DNA from 2 places in the Alcaligenes sp. SMD-FA genome. Region 1 is predicted to be linked to the other one. Evidence: riboswitches for the same ligand, from Rfam matches in the RefSeq annotation. Region 1 holds a riboswitch; the other holds the start of a gene.
What was found. Region 1 has a riboswitch for glycine ahead of OKX01_RS06410 (amino acid permease). Riboswitches for the same ligand answer to the same signal wherever they lie in the genome.
Positions count from the first base shown of each region.

Region 2: it holds a riboswitch for glycine, as region 1 does, so the genes downstream of both, OKX01_RS08205 (D-amino acid dehydrogenase) here and OKX01_RS06410 (amino acid permease) in region 1, are expected to answer to the same signal.

Region 1 covers NZ_CP110108.1:1,393,216-1,404,613, forward strand. The annotation lists gene dctP (TRAP transporter substrate-binding protein DctP) at 1-675, opposite strand, end outside; gene OKX01_RS06395 (TRAP transporter large permease) at 693-2,015, opposite strand; gene OKX01_RS06400 (TRAP transporter small permease subunit) at 2,005-2,505, opposite strand; gene OKX01_RS06405 (mechanosensitive ion channel family protein) at 2,652-3,695, shown strand; gene OKX01_RS06410 (amino acid permease) at 3,775-5,181, opposite strand; glycine riboswitch at 5,560-5,649, opposite strand; gene aqpZ (aquaporin Z) at 5,878-6,576, opposite strand; gene OKX01_RS06420 (DUF3325 domain-containing protein) at 7,100-7,948, opposite strand; gene OKX01_RS06425 (DUF3649 domain-containing protein) at 7,945-8,241, opposite strand; gene OKX01_RS06430 (PepSY-associated TM helix domain-containing protein) at 8,238-9,899, opposite strand; gene OKX01_RS06435 (hypothetical protein) at 10,370-11,017, opposite strand; gene OKX01_RS06440 (SLC13 family permease) at 11,154-11,398, opposite strand, start outside.
Region 2 covers NZ_CP110108.1:1,773,699-1,785,096, reverse strand. The annotation lists gene OKX01_RS08220 (NADP(H)-dependent aldo-keto reductase) at 1-476, shown strand, start outside; gene nadA (quinolinate synthase NadA) at 686-1,819, shown strand; gene nadB (L-aspartate oxidase) at 1,819-3,576, shown strand; glycine riboswitch at 3,801-3,888, shown strand; gene OKX01_RS08205 (D-amino acid dehydrogenase) at 4,022-5,383, shown strand; partial or broken gene OKX01_RS08200 (ATP-dependent DNA helicase) at 5,328-6,704, opposite strand; gene OKX01_RS08195 (VRR-NUC domain-containing protein) at 7,502-9,169, opposite strand; gene OKX01_RS08190 (MarR family winged helix-turn-helix transcriptional regulator) at 9,209-9,718, opposite strand; gene OKX01_RS08185 (DMT family transporter) at 9,804-10,673, shown strand; gene OKX01_RS08180 (aminotransferase class I/II-fold pyridoxal phosphate-dependent enzyme) at 10,775-11,398, opposite strand, start outside.

The sequences.
Region 1 (11,398 bases):
GACTTGATGCAGGCCCGCCGAGACATCCACGTTGGGCGTCGAGAACTCGGCGCCGTCAATCACGCCGCGCTCCAGCGATTGATACAGCTCCTGGCCGGCCATCGATACCTGGGTGCCACCGATTTTCTCCAGCACCTGACCTTGTTCCAGACCGGATAAGCGCAGGCGCTTGCCTTTTAGCTCTTCCAGGTTACGAATGGGGGTGTTGGTGCGAAAGCCCGACTCATTATTGGTAATGGCATAGGGCAGATAGACCATGCCGTATTTACCGTAAATCTCGTTATAGAGCTCTGCACCGCCCCATTCTTTGATCCAGTTGGCATAGTCAATGGCATTGAACAAGCTCGAGTGCGTGGCCAGCGGGGAGAAGGCTGGGTTACGGCCTGCCCAATAGCCGGGCCAGTCGGCACCGGCCTGAATGGTGCCGGACTCTACCGCGCTAAAGACCTCACCGGTTGGGACAAGAGAGCCGCCTTCAAAAAATTCAATTTTCAGCTCGTCGCCGACCAGCTTATTGGCAAGCTCGACCCACTTTTTGTCCATCTCCACTAATTCGATGGAGGCGGGCCAGGTGCTGGTCATTGTCCATTTTTGAGGGGCTGCCTGGCTAAGGCCTGTCATGCTGAGCAGAGCGGCCGTGGTCAGTGCGGTGAGTATCTTTTTTGTTGGCTTCATGGTGTCTCCTAGTTGTATTAACTGCCGTACAGCACGTGTGGTAGCCATGTGACCAGATTGGGGAAAATGGCTATCAATATACACATGAGAATGACCAGGAAAATAAACGGAATAACCCCCGTAATAATTTCCGTAGTTTTGACTGAGGGAGGGGTAATGGCACGCAGATAAAACAGGGCGTATCCAAAAGGAGGGGTCAGGAATGAGGTTTGCAACACAACAGCAACCAAAACAACAAACCACAGCAGGCTGACTCCCATTTCCTGAACGATGGGCAACAGAATGGGGAAGGACAGCAGCACAATACCCGTCCAGTCCAGGAAACAGCCCAGGATAAAGACAATCAGCAGCATCACCACGATCAGCAGCCAGGGCTCCATATCCAGGCCGCGCATGATGTCCTGGACCGCACCCAGTCCGCCCGTAATGTTGAACACTCCGGTAAACGCCGTGGCACCGACCACAATGAACAGGATCATGGCCGAGGTGCGACCCGTTTCATACAGGGCATTAAAGAAGGTGCGCCACTGGAATTTGCCTCGGAAAATGACGATCAGCAAAGACAGCAAGACCCCGATGGCTGATGCCTCTGTGGCCGTTGCAATACCCGCTAGCATCGAGCCCAAAATACCCAGAATCAGGAAAATAGGCGGGACGGCCTCCAGGAGCAACATTTTGATCAGGGCCGGTTTTGAGATCTGTTCTTCCGGCTCGACGGACGGGGCTCGTTCGGGGTGTCGCCAGGCAATAAAGACGACCCAGGCGGCATAGAGCAAACCCAGTAGCACGCCTGGAATCAGGGCGCCTGCAAACAGCTCGCCAATGGACAGCGGTGAGTAGCTGGCCATCAGGATCAGCATGATGGACGGTGGGATCAAAATGCCCAGGCACCCCGAGGCGGCGATCACGCCGGTGGTCAGCTTGGGGCAATAGCCATATTTCAGCATGGGGCGTAATGCCATCATGCCGGTGACGGTGATAGAGGCGCCGATAATGCCGGTGGTCGCCGCCAGCAAAATGGAGAGAAAAACAACGGCAAGTGCCAGGCCACCGCGCACCCGCGACATCAAGAGTCGCAAGGCCTCGAACATCTTGTCCGTGACTTCCGAGTCGGACAGAAAGCGGGCCATCAAGATGAACAAGGGAATGGCGATCAGCGTGTAGTTGTCCAGAACATCGCCATAGATGCGGTTGACGACAATGCCCAAGACCATGGGTTTGCCGGCAATGAGCGTACCAATAACGGCTGTTCCACCCAGAACGAAAGCCAAAGGATGGCCCATGAATAGGCCCAGCAACAGCAGGCCACCCATCAGCAGTGCAATCAACTCAGGCGTCATGATGGCCGGGCTCCTTTTGGGTCAGCAGACGGATTACCTCGGCAATACCTTGAATCAGCAACAGGGCGGCAGCCACCACCATGGAAATCTTCAGTGGGTAAACGGGCAGTTGAACGGCGCCGTAGGTCGTTTCACCTTGGGCCAAAGAACGCATGGCAAACTCATAGCTGCGAGTCAGAAATACCCAGGCGAAGGGGAAGAAGAAAATGAGGTAGCCCGCAAGCTCGGTCCATTTGCGAGCGGTAGGGGAAAACTTTTGGATCAGCAGGTCAACGCGGACATGAGATTGATGCTTGAGGGCATAGGCGCCCAACATCAAAAAGTAAAAACCGTAGAGCTGTTTGGTGGCATCAAATGTCCATCGGGTAGGCTGATTGAGCACATATCGCATGAACACTTCATAAATAATAATGGTGGCAAAAATAATGGCGATAAATGAGAGGATTTTGCCGATGAATTCATTGAGTGAGTCAATAGCCTTTAAAACCATCGTTTTCCTTTGGCGCGAATTGTTATTGTTTCAGACTGACGGTTTAGTCTATGAGCAAGGCAAGCCCTGTCACAACGTGGGTTTACCCTTACGTAAACCTAACTCGTTATAATCGCTTGGCCAAGGACGGCGCAATTGGAGGAAAAGTGCAGGATCACACCTTGTTGATCAAATACCTGACAGGTATGGGGATCTTTCTGGCCTGCTTGCTGGCGGCATTTATTCTGGCTTTTATGAGACATCGTCGGCGCAAGTGGTCGCACAATGTCATCGCGCAAATCGTGCAGTTGGGCTTGTTGTACGGCGCCATTGCGGTTGCCCGCCAGTACGTAAACATGGCTATTGCCGATTACCACGTCACGTTGGTGACACCGCGCATGGTCGATTTTGTGGCTGTGCTGACGGCAGCGGCGGTGTTGATGCATACGTTGTCGCTGTTGATCAACCGTCTGGAGAAAACGCAGCTTAGCAAAGGGCGGGATCCGACCTCGGCACGCCTGATTGCACGGGTGTTGAAGTTCGGCGCATTTGTTCTCATGTTGCTGTTTTTTGGCGAGCACTTCGGATTAAGTATGTCCGGACTGTTGGCCTTTGGCGGTATCGGCGGCATTGCGATCGGTATGGCAGGCAAGGATATTTTGAGCAATGTCTTCTCCGGTGCCATGTTGTACTTTGATCGTCAGTTCAAGATTGGCGACTGGATACGTTCGCCTGATCGCAATATTGAAGGGACGGTGGTTGAGATTGGTTGGCGCCTGACCAAGATCATGACGTTTGATAAACGGCCGCTTTATGTGCCCAACTCCTTGTTTTCTTCCATCAGTGTGGAAAACCCGGGGCGCATGACGAACCGGCGGATCAATACCGAGGTGGGGTTACGGTATGAGGATGCCGGCAAGCTGCGCGGTATTGTGGATGATATTGGCCAGATGCTGGCTCAACACCCTGATATTGATCAGACACAGACGACGCTGGTCTATTTCAATGCCTTTGCAGACTCATCACTGAACATCATGGTGTATTGCTTTACCAAAACAACTCAGTGGGCCGAGTGGTTGGGCATTCAGCAGGATGTGTATTTGAAGATTATTGATATTGTGCAGCAGCACGGTGCCGATTTTGCCTTCCCCAGTCAGACTTTGTATGTGGCGAAGGGGGGCGAGCCAGAAGGGGCAGCCCGGACCGAGTAAACACACAGGTCCAGCAGTACGGCCAGTCCCGGTGGCGGCAGCACAGTGCGGGGGCGCACTGTGCTGTGTCCTGCTTGGTTTAGCGTACGCTTTGCGTCGCCAGACTCAGGGCCAGATCTTGTTTCATGCGTTTCTTGTAGAAAGGCAGGCAAATAAGCAGAGCCAGGAACCAGAAAGGTGTGGCAATCAGGCCGATCAGGGTTTCTTCTTCCTGGCTGAACAGGTACAGCGCAAAGGCAAAGAACAGCAGAGTCAGATAGCACATGGGAATGGCAAAGGGCATTTTGTAGCTTGATGCAGCGTGTGCCTCAGGACGAACCCGGCGGTACTTCAGGTAGGTGATCAGGATCACGGCCCAGACAAAGATAAAGCAGATGCTGGCCACGGTGGTCACAATTGTGAACACACGCATCACATCGCCTTCTGCGTATAGCAGGAACAGGCTGGACAGCAAAAGGGCGCACGAATAGATCAGACCATTGCGGGGAGTACCGTTACGCGACAGTTGGCTGAAGGCTTCGGGAGCCAGCTTGTTCTTGGACAGACCGTACAACATGCGGCCCGTGGAGAACATGCCGCTATTGGCGGACGACAGGGCCGAGGTCAGCACCACAAAGTTAATGATGGCCGCTGCTGCACCTACGCCAATCAGCAAGAACATATTTACAAACGGACTCTTGTTGGGCGCGACAATATCCCAAGGGGTGACGGTCATGATGGCGGTCAGGGCCAACACGTAAAACACAATCACGCGAACCGGAATCTTGTTGATGGCTTTGGGCAGGTTCTTGGCAGGGTCAGCCGTTTCAGCCGAGGCGGTACCCACCAGTTCGATACCCACAAAAGCAAAGATGGCGATCTGGAAAGCGGCAAAGAAACCATTCAAACCATTGGGGAACATCCCGCCGCGATCCCATAAATGGGTCAGGCTGGCTTTTTCGCCGGTTGGGCCCACAAAGCCGGTAAACAGCAGGTACGCGCCCACACCAATCAGTGCCACGATGGCAATGATCTTGACCAGGGCAAACCAGAACTCGAGCTCGCCAAACAATTTGGCCGACAGCAGGTTAAAGATCAGCAAAAAGGCAATACAAGCCAGACCGGGTAGCCACAGTGGAATGTCCGGCCACCAGAATTGGGTATAGCCGGTAATGGCGACAATATCGGCAATGCCAATAACTACCCAGCAGAACCAGTAACTCCAGCCTAGAAAGTAGCCCATGGTGGGCCCGAGAATATCGGCGGAAAAATCCACAAAAGATTTGTATTCCAGGTTATGCAGGAGCAATTCTCCCATTGCCCGCATAACAAAAAATAAAAAGAAGCCGATGATCATGTAGGTAAACAAGACCGAGGGTCCGGCCAGACTAATGGTGCGGCCTGATCCCATAAATAGCCCGGTACCGATAGCGCCTCCAATTGCTATCAGTTGCAGATGCCGGTTTTTCAACGAGCGTTGCAGTCCAGATGAATGTTGCTGAGACACACTGTACTCCTAGTTTTTTTTCGTTCAAATGCGTAATTATGACTGTGCTGCGAGAAAACAATGGGCACAACCCGTCCTCAAGAACGGTTTTCTTGATGCCGATCTACATAAAGTAGGGAGCGCACAGCAGTCCTCCTTGTTCTGACGACATGAAATGTCAAAACAGACCTGTGTGCGAATAAAAATGGGAATAAAGGGGTGGTGTGCCAGGCGGTCAGACAAGGCGCCTGACTATCTGCTCATAAATAGGCTCCGGACAAATAGGTGGACAAAGACCATATGGCCTTTGTACCCCCTCTGTCCGTTTACCTGAGAGCTTATCCATCGGCGGGCGACGGTCCCCTTCGGTGGGCACTGATGTGCCTCTCTCCAGAACGTCAAGGGTTCAAGATTCTTTTGCCTGAGAGATTCCGGGGTCGTTGCTCCGTCGGCGCTTCATCAAGGTGAAGACTCTCACCTGAACCGTTATTGACGTCGCTATTGTATAGACAGGTAAAAAGCGATGACTACTATCGTTAACCTGTAGGTGATTGATGAGAATGGTTCTTGTTTATCGGCGAGGTTTGTGCTGGGCATTTTGCCGTGACGTCACCAAGGATGCGTCCTTTGCACAGAGCCGCATTGTCTTGAATCGGGCTGGTTGCCTTGCTCCAGACGATGCGGCTCTTTAGTTCTGCATGCCGATGTCAGTGTTGCTTACTCGTCGTTGGCATGTAAAAAGCGATACACCAAGGCGCCGATCACACCACCAATCAAGGGGGCCACCCAGAACAGCCACAACTGTTCCATGGCCCAGGTGCCTTGGAAAAAGGCCACGCCGGTGGAACGGGCAGGGTTCACGGAGGTGTTGGTGATGGGGATGCTGATCAGGTGAATCAAGGTCAGCGCCAGACCAATCGCCACACCGGCCAGGCCAGCGTGACCACGCTTGTGAGTCGCACCCATGATGATGAACAGGAAGAAGGCGGTCAGCACAATTTCTGCGATCAGGGCCGCGTTGCGGCTGTAATTGCCTGGCGAGTGCTCGCCAAAGCCGTTGGAGGCAAAGCCTGCCACGGGATCAAAGCCGGCTTTGCCGCTGGCGATCAGGTACAGAACGCCGCCGGCCAGCAGGCCGCCGATAACTTGGGCAAGGATGTAGGGAATAGCGTCACGAGCGGGGAAGCGTCCGCCAGCGACCAGCCCCAGCGTGACAGCCGGGTTGATGTGGCAACCAGAGATATTGCCAATGGCATAGCACATGGTCAGCAAGGTCAGGCCAAAGGCCAAGGCTACTCCGGCAAAACCAATTCCCAGTTCAGGATAGGCAGCGGCAAAGATCGCACTTCCGCAGCCCCCAAAGACCAGCCAGAAAGTGCCCAGCGTTTCTGCGGTGCATCGTTTAATTAAAGCCATGATATGGCCCTGTTAGTGATGTAACACGGCAGCATTCTAGCGATAAGCACGGTTCACCCACTGAAGGAAAGGAAAACAACTGTCAAAAGTTTTCCTTTGTTGAGGGTGGTGTTTTTTTATAGTAAATGTGAGGAATATGTTTAAAGTGGCAGTTTGTGTCAGATGCAGGGTTTTGTTGGAATTGCGAAGAATTGCTGCTTTTTGGGATGGCGTTATAAGTAATTTGTGGGCTAATTTTTATTTGCTTTGAATGAAATATAAAAATCAGGGGTGCGAAATAAAGATGAAACAGGGAAAGTTGTTTATATAAATAGTTATTTGATGCTTTATTTACGAGTTTAGATTTTCAGTAATTGAGGGGGCGGATTTTGGGACGTATTTATTCTGACGTCTTTATTGGTTTTATGTTTTCTTGATGTGTTTTGATTTTTAAGCAGTGACTAGTGAGGATCAGTGGAAAATCTGAATTGAGTAGAAATAAAAAAAGGGCCAAGATGCTTGGCCCTTTCGGTTTAGGTCACGCTTACGGCATTTGCTCAATGAAAGCCGCTGTCACGGGTGATACCTGGTGGAAATCAAAAGCCTGATGGTAGATTTCTCCATTCTTGGCTTCTACAGTTAGCCATAGTTGATGCTCAACCTCACTATTGGGCGGGATCGCAATTTCTACCGATCGTGTCCAGCGTGTGCTGTTAAACGCCTGACGGGGTGTAGGCATAGGCTCGGGCTTGCTGACTTGCAGATAGGCGCGGCGTATATGCGGGTCGCAGGCTTGGCAAAAGCGAATCTGGAACGCTTTGCGATGTGCGCCGGTGGGCCCGCTGATAGGGGCTTGGTCATTCGTTTCAGCCAGTGCAAACGACCACGGACCAATCTGACTTTGCAGGGCATTGTTGCCAAAGACAGGCTGCGGGCCTTGCTGCGTCAGATAAATCACGAAGGCAGCAGGGATGGCCAGAAGGCTGCTGGCCAAGACCAGGCTACGTGTAGACATGCGTGATGCCGATTCAGTGTTACCTATTCCAGCCGCTTTAGGCGCTGCCTTCGCAACTGGCGCAGGTTTGGCCCGCACAGGTTTCTTTTCCTGCCAAGGCCACCAGGGCAGGTAAAAGGTCAGTCCGGCGCCGGCCATGGTTAGCCAGCCCAGCCAGGCAACCGTGCCGATGCTCCAGCCCCAGCCTTGCCAGCACAAGAGCCAAGCCACGGCCAGAAAAGGCCAGCCGATTAAACGAAAGATCCGCCTTTCCTGCTTGCGAGGCGCGCGATGCAGCAGAAATTCACCCTGGCGATCGCTGGCCAAGGCCAGGCAGATAAAGCCCGCCAGACTGCTGATAAATACGGCCAGATTCAGCCACAGGCTGGTATTGCTCATGGCAGCCCTCCTTCCGGCATCACCAGAAAGCAGAGCAAGGCGATCAAAGCGGTAGGCAGCACCATGCCCAACCAGGCGCGAGTGGCACTTTTGGTACTGAACACCCACATGACGGCGATGGTGTACCAGACAAAGCTCAACATATTGGCCGCCAGGACAGCCTGGGCTCTGGGCAAAGGCCAGAGCAAGGTCAGCAATACGGTGGCGGCGTCTGCCAAGGCGTAGCCACCCACCGTGGCGGCCACGATGCGCGACAACACTTGCAGGCGGTAACGAGGAGTCAGTCCACTCATCCGTTCACTCCCGCAGTATGCAAGTTGGCAGGGGTTGCGGTTTTTTTAGACAGGCTGGCAATGTGCCATTTGCGTTTCATTTTTACGGCGATATAGATAAAGATGGCGGCCAGGCCAAGCATGCTCAGGTCAAAGCCTGCCAGCCCCCAGTCGCCATGGGTGACGGTAACGCCCAGATGGCGGTCGGTCGTCAGCAGGTTCAGGACGGGAATCAGGCCATAGGCGGCGGCTGTCAGGTAGAGCAGTTCCAGCCAGGCGCGCTTCAAGGGTCGCCAGCAGGCATACAGGAAGGACCAGCCCCAGACCAGAAACAGCGCATGAAATTCCCAGGCGGCGCGGTCGGCCATAGTGACCGGCAAGAGGCGGTTGGCCCAGAAGTAGGCGGCCAGACCTAGCGGCAAACCTGCCAGGGTTCCGGCATTCAGGATTTCCACCAGACGCAGGCCCGCCGCATCAAAGCGCTCGGATACGCTCAGCGCGGTGGCTTTGGACAGGCGCTTTTGATGATGGGTGCGGCGTTTTACGGTCCACAGCACCAGGCCCGTTCCAATAACGGCGCAGCCCAGCAAACCAGAAATAAAGTACAGCCAGCGCAACCACCATTCGGCAAATGCGCCTTCGTGCAAGGCCAGCAGCACGCGGTGTGTGTCCCCCGTGATATTGCTCGTGTTGTCCGGCTTCATGGCGCTGCCATCGATGGCGTTAAAGCGCAGGGTTTCGGCACGGGTCCAGTACACGCCCGTCACGCCGGTGCGGCGCAGTTCTACATAAGCTTGGCTATCTGCCGGATGCGTAATGTGTACCGAGGCAATGCTGTTCTTGCCCCAGGTTTGTTCAGCGCTGTGCATCATCGCGCTTAACGGAGCCTGCGGCATGCTGACGGGCAGGAAGTCATGTTTTTGCTGGCGAATATCCTGGAAGTAAGCTTGTCGTCCTTCCTCTGTTGCGCCATACATGATCTCTCGTCCGGTCGGCATATAGAAGGACATGAAAAAGATCAGGCCCGTGTAGGTAATCATCAGGAAAAAGGGCAGGGACATCACGCTGACGATATTGTGTGCGTCCAGCCAGGAGCGTTGTCCCTTGCCGGGTCTGAAGGTGAAAAAGTCGGTAAAGATCTTTTTGTGTGTCACCACGCCCGTCATGACGGCCAACAGCATCAGCATGGTGCAGATACCGACCAGCCAGATAGCGACGGGGTACGGCATGTAGTGCAGCGCATAGTGCATGCGATACAGACCCGTGCCACCAGCGGTGGCGCGGGGTTCTGTTTCTGGTTGAATCTGGCCGGTGACCGGGTCCAGTTCCTCGACCCCGCGACGGCCACGCTGACCGGGTTGGGACATTTCTTCCCAGGCAATGGACAGCCCGTGCGTGGCACGTGGGTTCAGGGCTTGATGCGGCAGGGTAATGGTCCAGGCTTTGGAGTCTGGCGGGGCATGTGTTTGTAGCTGCGTCAGGGCCTGATTCAGCATCTGGCTGGATTGCTCAGGTAGAACTTGCATGGGCAAGGGACGCTCGGGCTCCATCCAGCGGGTGATTTCATCGTCTACATAGCCTGCCGTGCCCGTGACGAAGACGAAAAACAGGATCCAGCCCACTACCAGACCGACCCAGGTATGCAGCCATGCCATACATTGGCGAAATGACTCTTTCACGCTGACGCGCCTCCTACTTCAGCACCGTCTCCGGGTGCTGGATTGATAACTGGAAAACTGAGAAAAGCCGTGCTTGCCTGGCCGCTGCGGGTGACGGATGGAATCCGCTCTTCTTGGACGCTGCACTCGTCACGCAAGCCGCGTTTTTCAGGACGCGAAAAGCGGGTGACAGAGAAGGAAAGAGGGCATCTGGCTTAAAACAACGGCAAAATAATAGCAATCATTCTCATTACGGTGTGAGAATTTGCCAGGATTCAAGGTTTTATTCAGAAATCAATGCGACGCCATAGCTGTTTTGGCGTTTCCCATAGGGGGGAGGGCGCAGTTGAGGGGGGGCTGGTGGGACTTGGAAGGGAGTAAACCTTGTCGGCTCCAGGCTGACGTACCTTAGGCTGAGGACTGACCGCCGGGGAGGGACAGACGGGAATAGGCTTTGCAGGCATAACCCCCCTACTACCCAATCTTATGGCTTATAGCGCTTTAACCGCACGTAAAGCGGCCACCCCCGCTTTTGCAGCTTGCGGATGAGGATGGGCACTGCATAGTTCGGCAATGGTCAGCAAATCGGCCCGAGGCCGTTTTTTGATTTCCTGCGCCAAGACTTCGCTTAAAAAGAAGTTGTCGGCGCTGGCCAGCCTTCTTAGCAAAGGAAAATCTTGCAAGTCCAGGCTGGGAATGAGCGGGATAGCGATTTCTTCATGTTCATCGTTCCCGCACAAATGGGTGATGAAATTGCTCAAGCCCGTTTGATCAGGACACAAGGGTGTGTGTGATGGATGCAGCTCACTCAAGCAACAAGACCGTTCCAGCGCCTGTTGGGCTGCCGTCAGAAAGGCTGACAAAGACGGGAATACAATGCGGCTGTCGTCGTCGTGGGATAGGTAAAACACCTGCCCGGCCAGTGGGGATTCGCAGACCCAGACATGGTGACTGCTGGTATCGGGATCGTCCAGAATCAGACCGCCCAGGGCGTCCAGCGTGGGGTGGCCGCTGAACTGTTCGCTGAAGGCTTGGGCCTGAACGAAGGGGAGCAAGTTTACTTCCTGATCGAAGCGCTCGGCATACAGGCCTTGTTCGACTTGTTTGAAGTAGTCGTCACATTCTGCTGTCAGGCTCATGTTGTGCGGCTCGCTTGAAAATGGATCGAGTCTTTATACCTGAACTGCCCATGGCTGCGGTAAGAATTTCCATTAAACAGGCCCCGGCTACCAAGGTATCGGGGCCCGCCGTACTTTTCTGTTTGCTCAGGTGTTTTTAGAGCACCACAAACAGCAGCCAGACGACGACTGGGGCAATAACCGTGACGGCAGCACCGTACAGTAAAAGCTGACGGAAGAAGGCATCACGCGACACTCCCTGAGCATTGGCCAGTACCAGTGCGCCGTTGGTGGAGAAGGGGCTGACGTCCACAATGGTGGAGGATACCGCCATGGCTGCAATAAAGCCCACGGGACCCACGCCGCCATCGCCTTGCAAAAAGGGCACGGCCAGTGGAATCA
Region 2 (11,398 bases), 380 kb from region 1:
TTCTGGAGTTGTCTCGCTCGCGCTCCCTGCCTTTGATTGCCACCATCCAGAACCCCTACAACTTGCTGAACCGCGTGTTTGAAGAAGGTCTGTCCGAATTCTGCCGTTATGAAGGTCTAGGTCTGCTGGCGTATTCGCCATTGGCGATGGGAGTGTTGACGGGTAAATATGACAACGGCGCTCGCCCCGAAAAAGGACGTTTGACCTTGTACAACCGCTTTACCCGCTACGATGCACCGCGTGCCCGTGAAGCCGCGCTGGCCTACAACGAGCTGGCTCGCGAATACGGTTTGACGCCCACTCAATTGGCCCTGGCCTGGGTGAATCAGCAAGCCTTTACCAGCAGCAATCTGATCGGTGCGACCACACTGGAACAACTGCGCGAGAACATCGCCAGTGCGGATGTTCAACTGAACGATGAGCTGATCGCCAAGATCAACGCGATTCATCACCACACACCGAATCCCGCGCCTTAACAGGATCTCCCCCTGCTTTGGGCACATAAACCCAAAGCAGGGCACCCCTCTTTTTTATTCCTCTGTTCCGTGCTTGCGCTTGCACAATGCTGATTTTTTATTTATGCTCAAAAAAAGCATAACAAGAGAGACATACGACTTCCCGTTCAGAAATTCCCATTTCCCATTTTTTCATCCATTTATGCTCAAAATGAGCATCAAGGACAAACATGATACAGCGCTATCCCATTGATGTCTGTCAGCCGGACTCTCAGGATGCTTTGAGCCGTCAGATTACCTGGCATGAAGTCCCTTCCAAATTCAACCTGCAAAGCGATAAGGCCACGTTGAAACAAGCTTTGGCCAAGCAGTTGAAGGAGCAAGACGCCGTGCTGGTCGCTCACTACTACACAGACCCCGATATTCAGGATCTAGCCTTGGAGACTGGCGGCTGCGTGGGTGACTCCCTGGAGATGGCGCGCTTTGGGCAGGAGCATACGGCCAGCACGGTGTTGGTGGCCGGCGTGGGCTTCATGGCCGAATCGGCCAAGATTTTGAGTCCTGAAAAACGCGTGCGGGCTGTACATGACGAGGCGACGTGCTCGCTGGATCTGGGTTGCGCCCCCGAGGATTTCAAGCAGTTTTGTGCTGCGCATCCAGACCGGGAAGTGGTGGTGTATGCCAATACCAGCGCAGCCGTCAAAGCACAGGCGGATTGGGTTGTGACGTCCTCCATCGCCCTGGACATCGTGCGGCATTTACACGCTCAAGGGAAAAAGATTCTGTGGGCACCGGATCGTCATTTGGGCTCCTATATCCAAAAACAAACCGGCGCAGATATGCTGCTCTGGCAAGGCTCCTGCCTGGTGCATGACGAATTCAAGGCCGATGGTTTGAAGGCTTTGATGAGTGAGCACCCCGATGCCCAGGTTCTGGTTCATCCCGAATCACCCGCTTCAGTGGTTGCGTTGGCGGATGTGGTTGGCTCGACAACGCAGCTACTGCGCGCTGCCATCAATCATCCTGCCGACACCTTTATCGTCGCCACCGATCAAGGAATCTTGCATGCCATGCGCCAGCAGGCGCCGGGCAAAACCTTTCTGGCAGCACCAACTGCGGGCGAGAGTGCCACCTGCAAAAGCTGTGCCTATTGCCCCTGGATGGCGTTGAACAGTCTGGAGGCTTTGCGTCAACGTCTCAGTCAACCAGGCCCTGGCATTCAAGTGGCCCCGGATCTACGTGAGGGCGCACGACGCTCCTTGCAACGCATGATGGATTTTGCGGCTGCTCAGCAAAGCAATTTACGCGTCAGTGCGGACTTGGCCGAGCACAGCCAGCAATTCCAACATGTAGGAGCCGCTTAATGCAGTCAGGCCCAACACAGACGCAGGTGCTGATCATCGGTGCGGGGCTGGCAGGCACCAGTCTGGCCCTGTCCTTGCCTTCCTCGATGCATGTCACTTTACTCAGCAGCGCCCCCGTTCCTTGCGGGGCCAGCCCGATGGCCTTGGGCGGTCTGGCGGCTGTGCTCAGTGCCCAAGACAGCCTGGAACAACACATTGAAGACACACTGGAAGCCGGCGCTCGGCACTCGGATAAGGAGGCAGTACGCGGGATTTTGCAAGCCGCGCCAGATGCAGTGCATTGGCTACTGGAAAGGCAGGTGCCTCTGGACAGAACCGAAGATGGCCAATTGCATCTGACCCGTGAGGGTGGGCACAGTCGGCGGCGCATCGTGCATGCGGCCGATGCCAGCGGCTACGCCATCATGCAGGCTTTGGCTCCTCAATTGGCTAAAGCCCCTCATGTTCAGCAGCGTACAGACTGTCTGGCATTGACTCTGCGCCGCAACGAACAAGGCGCAGTGGCTGGCGTGGATATCTACGACAAACACACCCACCGCTACGAAACCATTTTGGCGGACCATGTCGTGCTGGCAACAGGCGGGCTGGGCAGCCTGTATGCGCACAGCACCAATCCCGATAGCGCCTTGGGCGAAGGGGTTGCCTTGGCCTGGCGCGTAGGTGCTGCCATACGGGATCTGGAGTTTGTGCAGTTTCATCCGACCTGCCTGCATGCAGAGGGTCCGACCTTTTTGCTGACTGAGGCCTTACGTGGTGAGGGTGGCCATTTACTGGACAAGCAAGGCCGCCGCTTTATGCCGGATTACGACGCCAGAGCGGAGCTGGCTCCACGCGATATTGTGTCGCGTGCTATTGCCGCACATATGCGGCAAGAAGGCAGTAGCCATGTCTGGCTGGATGTACGCCATCTTGGTGCGGATACCTTACAGCAGCATTTCCCCAAAGCCCTGGAAGAAGGTTTATGCCGGGGCCTGGACTTACGTCGGGACTGGGTGCCGGTTGCGCCTGCCGCGCACTACAGTTGCGGGGGAATTCAAACAGACATGTCAGGCCGCACGACGGTGCCTGGTCTATATGCCGTGGGGGAAGTAGCCTGCACAGGTTTACATGGAGCAAATCGCTTGGCCAGCAACTCCTTGCTGGAGTGCGTCGTCATGGGGCGGGCGGCTGCCGAGGCGATTGCTAGAAGCAAGAGGACCCAGCGTTCAGCTTTGGTCCCGGAGACAGATGCTGCAACTACAAGTTCGATTTCAAGTTCATGTTCATACACAAACTCAAATCCAAGTTCCAGTTCCAGTTCCAGTTCACAGGCTAGTATCGGCCCCAATTGGGGTTTAAGTTTGAACTCTAGTTCGCACTCGAATCCACGACCTTCCCTTATGACAGCCACGGCAGCTGATGCAGTGGAAAACGCAATCATCGCCAACAACGACAAAGCTTGCCAATATGACGGAAACAATAGCTATAGCAACGGCAACGGCAACGGCAGCCATAAAAACCACAGCTCATCCACCAACAATCCCCCTTCTCTGCCCGCCTTGCGCAACTTGATGCAAGAGCATGTCGGCTTGCTACGCAATCACCAGGGACTGATCCAGGCCTTGCACACCCTGGACCATTGGCACGGACAAATTAGCCTTCTGCCCCCCAGCCTGGATCAACGGACCCTCAGCCTGCAACTGGACACCGCCTGGCTGCTTACCCGGGCCGCCCTGGATCGACCACGCAGTCTGGGTGCGCATTACCGCCTGGACTAAGTCCATAAAGAAACAAGCACCGGTCGGGAATCAACGACATGTCGGGCCCACATTAAGCGAAAAAGTAAGTAATAACTCGGTATCAAGGACCGGCAGTCTCAACAATTTTCCGGGCTTAGCCAACAATTGCATCTATCCATAGAAATCCCCCAAGCGCTGCATGCAGCTCCCGGTTTACCCTGATTGCAAACTTTTGTAAGCACAGCTACTGTAGTTGCGTCACTACAGGCGGTATGAAAGAGACCTGTTCAGTCAGGCGCCGACGGAGCAACCACCCCGGAATCTCTCAGGCAAAAGGATCGTACCAGCCCGACACTCTGGAGAGCGGCGCATGACGCCCACCGAAGGAGCCCAGCCTGAAACATCGGTTGGATAAACTCTCAGGTCACAGGACAGATGGGGTATTGCCACTACTCGGTGGTAATTCACCTGTCAGGAGCCTGTTATGTCGCATATTGCCGTCATTGGCGCCGGTATTTCCGGAATCACCACCGCCTACGCCCTCAGCCTGAAAGGCTATCAAGTTACCGTTATCGACCGCCTGCGCTACCCCGCCATGGAAACCTCGTTTGCCAACGGCGGGCAGTTGTCCGCGTGCAATGCCGAGGTCTGGAACAGCCGCAGCACCATACTCAAGGGCTTGAAGTGGATGATGCGCAAAGACGCCCCGCTGCTGTTCAACCCCAAGCCAAGCTGGCACAAATACAGCTGGATGGCGCAGTTTGTAGGCGCGATTTCCGGTTACGAGCGCAACACCATAGACACCGTCAAGCTGGCCATTACCGCCCGCGAGAATCTGTACCAATGGGCCAAGGACGAAAACATTGATTTCGACCTGGAACAGCGCGGTATTCTGCACATTTACCACACCCCCGGCGGCTTTGAGTCTGGCAAGAAAGTCAGCCAACTGCTGCAAAAAGGCGGTCTGGAGCGCCGAACCGTTACCAACGAGGAAATCCACCAGATTGAACCTGCCTTGCAAGGCACCTATTACGGCGGTTTCTTTACGCCTTCGGACGCCACGGGCGATATTCACAAATACACACGCGGTCTGGCCGATGCCTGCGCCAAGCGCGGCGTGAAGTTCCTGCAAGATACAGAAGTTCTGGGTATTGATTGTGGCCCACCACACCGTATCCAGCTGCGTACCGGTGAAGGCGCTGAAGCCCACACCCATACGCTGTCTGTCGATTCCTTGGTGGTGTGCGCTGGCGTAGGCAGCCGTCACTTGGCCCATATGCTGGGCGACTACATCAATATCTACCCCGTCAAAGGCTATTCGATTTCGGTGTATCTGGATACGCCCGAAGCCCAACATGCCGCCCCTTGGGTCAGCTTGCTGGACGAAGAAGCCAAGATTGTGACCAGCCGCCTGGGCAAAGATCGTCTGCGCGTGGCCGGTACGGCGGAATACAACGGTGCCAACAAGGACATTCGCGCCGACCGTATCGCCCCGCTGACCAACTGGACCCGCCGCAACTTCCACGATGCCGCGACCGATCGTGTTGTACCGTGGGCTGGTTTGCGTCCCATGATGCCGGACATGATGCCGCGCGTAAAAGCAGGCAGCCGCCCGGGCGTGTACTACAACACTGGCCACGGTCACCTGGGCTGGACGCTGTCAGCGGCCACCGCGCAGATCATTACCGAGGTCATTGCGCAGAACGAGCGTCAGTCCGCACCTGCTCAATTTGCCACCAGTCCGGCAGCAACTGCTGCACCCGCCGCTGCCCATAGCGCTCGTCCAGCAGATACACAAAACCTTGATCCTGTTCATCGCGAATCACACGACCCGCGGCCTGTGTAATCTTGCGTAGTCCCGGATACAGATAGGTATAGTCATAGGCCCGCCGCTCCCCAAAGAGCCGGGCCATGACTTGCCGCACAGACTCATTGGCCGGGTTGAATTGCGGCAAACCCAGGGTGGCAATAAAAGCACCGATCAAGCGTTTACCGGGTAAATCTACCCCTTCTGAAAACGCCCCTCCCAGCACTGCCAAACCTACTCCCTTTCCGTCCAGCGTAAAGCGGTCCAGAAACTGCGTTCTTTGCAGATCGCTCATGCCCGGCTGCTGATGCCAAAGCGGCATATCCGGCCAGCGCTCCTGCAAGGCCTGGCTAACTTGCTCCAGATAGTCAAAACTGCTCAAGAACAAAAGATAGTTGCCCGGCTGCTCCTGGTAGGCCTGCCCGACAATGTCGCAGACCCCGCCCAGGCTCTGGGCCCGGTCAGCATAGCGCGTAGACAGACCGGCATATTGGCGTACCCGTAGCTGCTCGGCCCGATACGGCGATGCCACGTTCAACTCAGCTGTACTTGGCGGCAAACCCAAGACATCACGATAAAACTGTGAGGGATTCATGGTGCCGGAGAACAGCACCACACCGTGCGCGTCGCCATAGCGTTCAGCCAGAAACGGAGCAGGCACAATATTGCGCAGGTTCAGGAGCACACCATCACGCTGCGCCAAAATATCGAATAAGGAATGCGAGCCGAACTGCCCGGCCAAGTCAACAAAGTACAGCAGCTCAAAATAAAACTGCAGCAAGGGGCTGTCTTGCGGCATGGGATTCTCAGCCACATAGGCCCCTAAGCGGGCTGCCAGATAGTCGCACTGTTCAAGCAGATCCTCCGGGATTTTTTCCAGCCCCCATTGATCGCCCCCTTCCTCGGGTATCAAATCCTCCATCAAGCGAGTCAATGGCGTGAAATGACGCTTCAAGGCCGAAGGCGCGGCTTTACGCGCCATGCGCAACTGCGCTTGCGAGAAGGACGCGGAATACATGGAACGGGCGCGTTCTACCAAGTTGTGTGCTTCGTCCACCAGAACAGCGCTGCGCCATTGCTGAACCAGAGTCTGGCTATACAGCACCGCATGTGTGTCGAAAAAATAGTTGTAGTCGCCCACAATGGCGTCCGCCCAACGCAGCATTTCCTGGCTCAAGTAATAGGGGCAGACCTGGTGTTTGCTAGCCACTTCTTGCAAGCGCTGGCTAGTTAGCATGGGTTGCTCCAGAGCTTGCTGACGGGCCGCAGGAAGCCGGTCGTAAAAGCCTTCAGCCAGGGGGCAGGATTGGCCATGGCAGGCTTTATCCGGATTGGGGCACTGCTTGTCGCGGGCCACCATTTCCAGCACCCGCCACGCGCCCTCACCTTCTGGGTTTAAACGCTGCAAGGCGTCCAAGGCCATTTGCCGACCCGAATTTTTAGCCGTCAGATAAAAGAGCTTATCCAGTCCCGCCTCCGGCATGGCTTTCAGGCCGGGAAATACGACTGCCAAGGTTTTGCCGATACCGGTTGGCGCTTGGGCTAACAGGCACTGTGCATCGCGCTGAGCCCGGAACGCGGCTACGGCCAGTTGCCGCTGACCCGCACGAAACTGATCAAAGGGAAATTGCAAAGCAGTACAAGCTTGATCACGCGCCAGCCGATGCTTTTGCTCCTGCCGCCCCCACTCAAGATACAAGCGGCATTGCTGCTCAAAAAAGGCCCACAGATCCGCGCGCTCCAGGTATTCAGAGACACTGGTTTCTTTGTGCTTGTCCACGTGGTAATACACCACGCTGACAGTCATTCCCGGCAAATCGCGCGCCTGGCAAAGCATGGCCGCATAGACTTTGGCTTGCGCCTGGTGCAGGCGTCTATGGTGCTCGGGAATGGCATCAAAAGCACCTCGATAGGTTTTCAGCTCTTCCAGGCAATTGCTGACAGGATCAAACCCATCGGCTCGACCACGCACCACTAGCCCTTCCATCTCATAGGACAGCGGCACTTCGGCTTCATAGTGCTCGGGGCGACGCAACTTTAACTGCTGGTGGCCCAGAATACCTTCTTGCGCCGTGGCCGCAGGTGTAAAGCGCAGGTCCAGATCCCCGCTGCGGGCGGTAAATTCACATAAGGCGCGTACGCCGACCGTCCAGGCTTTCATAGTGATTCAGGCCGAGTCACATAGCAGACACGCGCAGGGATGGCGTGCTGCTCGAAATAACTAAGCCAACGCCGCTGGTTGTCCTGCAAGCGGTCTCCGGGACCTTTTACCTCAATCAATTCATAGCTTTGCTGGGCAGGCATGAAGCGCACCAAATCCGGCAAGCCGGAACGGTTGTCCCGCCAATCCTGCAAGATACGCTTGAACACCAGTTGTAAGTGCTGGGCGGGGATGCAATGCAAGGCCTGCTCGATCAAGGTTTCATCCAAGGCAGGCCAGATCAGCAAGGGGCACTGTATGCCACGCTTTTCCTGCCAGCGTTGCCAGATCACGGTTTTATAGTCTGCGCCGTCCAGCACACTCAAAGACTGCTCAAACAAATTTTGCCTGCGCGATACAAAGTCCGGGTTACCCCAATCGGCTGGACAAGCTTGATAGGGGTGGAAAAACGCACCAGGCAAGGGAGCAAAAATAGCCTCCCAGCTCAACAAGCCCAATAAGGCCGGGAACAAGGCATTTTCTACGTAAAACACAGGTGCCAAGGGGCTGTCCCAATGAGCCAGCACCTGCGATTCGACCCGATTGCCGTCATCGAACAAAACCAGATCACTGCGTTGTGTGCGGCTTGCGGGTTTATTGGAAGGCGAGCTGGGCGGAGCGTCTACCGCCAGTTTGCGACGCATGCGAGGCAACATACGCAGCAACTTCTGGGTTTCGCTTTCATTTTCGGGCTGGTTCCACGCCTGACAAAACAAGGGCCAGGCACCTTGATGATTCTCCTGATGCTCCAATACCCGCAATTGGCGGTAACGGGCTCCCGGCCAGCTTGTCTGCAAATACGCTTGTTCGGCTAAGGCCCACCAATGTTGACGTTCGGCTTGCTGGCCTAGCTGGAACAGGGTTTTTGCCTTACGTCGTTGCAGCCAGTCGCTGTCAGTCTCAACTGCTTGAACGGCGGCAAAGCGCTGTATCCAAAGATCGGGGTCGGCCTCATCCTGTGCGTCTCGCAGCTCGGACAAGGTTTCATACAAGCGCACGTCCTCATTGTGGCGAAACGCCCGACTGGCCTGATCCAGAACCACGGTTTCGTAGCGATACAGGCCCAGATCGCTCAGCACAAACTCGGACCAGTCCTGATAATGGTTGCCAAAGAACAGCAACTGCAAACGCTGTGCCCAATGCATGACTTGCGGTGATAGGCGCAGTGTGGGAGCTTGCAGGACTGGATCGGCACACCACTGCATAAAAGGCCGAGCCTGTTCGCCGTGAGCCTGCCCAATCCATTCCAGATAGTCCGATTTGCGCCCGGCGGCTGGCAGATCACTGAACAAACGGCGCAGCTCAGGCACTGTATGGACGGCAAACAAGGTTTCCAGATCCAGCTCAGGATCGGTTTCTATTAGCTCGCAAGCCGCCAGCTCTTGCACTGCCGCATCCAGGTTTTCGATCTCGGCATAACGCAACTTGTCGATACGAAACACCGGGCCTTTACGCATCAGCAAGCGCACCAACAGGGCTTGTGCAGGCTGGGAAGCATGCACAAAACGATGGCCGCACTGGACGTGTTCAGGCTCCAGCAGGTCGGAACTGGTGTGTTGTACCCACTGCAAAACCTGATGGAAATTATGCAGATAGTAAAAAGGAGGAAGCTCGGGCGGGGTCATAAGCAGGCTGTGTATATATCCAGCTACTTTAGCATTCCTTCAAGCCTGGCGCGACTCCAACAAGCGCATCCAGTCGCGCAACAAGGTATCCAGACTTTGCCGCTGCGTGGCATCCAGACCTTCCAGCAAATTTTCTTCATTGGCCAAATGGTCCACCACAACCGCATCCACACAGGCCAGACCCGCCGGGCTCAAACGCACCAGAATACGGCGGGCATCTTCCGGGTCGGCAATGCGTTCGATCAAGCCTTGCTTTTCCAGGCCCTGCAAACGATGCGTCATAGTGCCGGAGCTGACCATCAAGGTGGAAAACAAGGCGGTGGGAGCCAAAGTGTACGGCGGGCCGGAGCGGCGCAGGCTGGCCAGCACATCAAACTCGCCCAACTGCAGGCCGTGACGTCTGAAGTTGTCGCTCATCTGTTTTTGGACCAGTTGGAAGCAGCGCGTCATGCGGCCCAACAAGGCCATGGCGTCCAGGTTCTGCAAGTCTGGCCGCTGTTCGCGCCACTGATTGATGATCAGGTCTACCGCGTCGTGTTCTTCGCTCATGATTTCTCGATTTCGATATTTATCTTGATATTAAGATAAATCATCCCTACACTGACATTTATCTCGACATCAAGATACTTTTATCATGAACCGACTTTCTCTCTGGCTGGTGACGGCCTTGACCGCATTAGGCCCCGCCATCTGGGGTTCAACCTATATTGTGACCACAGAAATTCTGCCGCCCGACCGCCCTTTTATCGCGGCCTTTTTACGTTGCTTTCCCGCTGGCGTGATGCTGCTCTTGTGGAGCCGACGCATGCCTGCTCGAGGCGACTGGGGCCGCACCCTGGTTCTGGCAGCCTTGAATATCGGCGCATTTCAGGCACTGTTATTCGTTGCGGCTTACCGCTTGCCGGGTGGTTTGGCCGCCGTCGTAGGAGCAGCTCAACCCTTGGTGGTGATCGCCCTGGCCTGGGCGCTAGAAGGTAAACGCCCTGTCACCCTGGCCTTGGTCGCTTGTGTGATCGGCATCATCGGCATGGGTATTTTGCTACTTTCGCCAGAGAGCCAATGGGATACCTGGGGCATGGTCGCGGCCATTGTCGGGGCCTTGTGCATGGCCATGGGCACCTACTTGTCGCATCGCTGGCGTAGTGGCATGCCGATTCTGGCTTTCACGGCCTGGCAATTGATGTTGGGCGGTTTGATGCTTGCCCCTCTGGCCTTATGGCTAGACCCACCACTGGACAGCTCCTTGAGCGGCGTACAAATCGGCGGTTATCTCTACCTGTGCCTGATCGGTGCACTACTGGCCTATACCCTGTGGTTCCGTGGAATTGCCGTTTTACCCTCTGTGGCCGTGTCCTCGCTCGGCCTACTTAGCCCTTTGACCGCCGTGATTCTGGGTTGGCTGATTTTAGGTCAGGCCATGACCGGCTCCAGTATGCTGGGTATTATTTTGGTGATGGGCAGTGTGCTGGCAGTACAGTGGATCAGCAATCGCCCGGCCAAATAAATATCTTGCGCCCATAAAAATAGCGCCCCTTTTAACGATCTGGATGGGCGCGTAAGAGAGTTCACTATCTTGCTACTCCGTTAGAAGCAGCAAGATAGTGACTAATAGCGTTCTTGCAGGACTTGGGCTAAATCTGTCGCAAAGCGCTGGGCGTCTTTGGCATTCAGATTCGCAAAACTGACACGCAAGCCTTGAGCAGGACTGCTCACACCAAAGACTTGCCCGGATCGCACCAGCCAGCCACGTGCAGCCAATCCTGCCAATACCGGCTCGGCTTCCCGATCCAGCGGAATCCACAGATTGAAGCCTTCCTCGCTATCCCAAAAAGGAATGCTCTGCTTTTTCAAGGCGTGCATCAAGTCGGCGCGAGCCTGCACATAGGCAGCTTGCGCAACACGAGTCTGCGCCTTGATCTCGGCATCCGTCAGCCCATGAACCACCATTTGCTGTAAAAGATGGCTGACCCATTGCGCCCCCGAAGCCAAACGTTGCGACAAGCGTTCGCTGGTTTGCAGATCCGACGCCACCAGAGCTACGCGCAAATCCGGCCCCAGACCCTTGGACACTGAACGAATCAAGGCCCAGCGCAAATGATCGGCAGGAATCACGTTTCGGTAAGGGCTGCTGGCCAGCATCCAGAAGTGGTCGTCAATCATCAACAGCAATTCGGGATACTGCTTCAGAATTTGCTCAATCTGCTTGGCACGAGCACGGCTCAGTGAGCA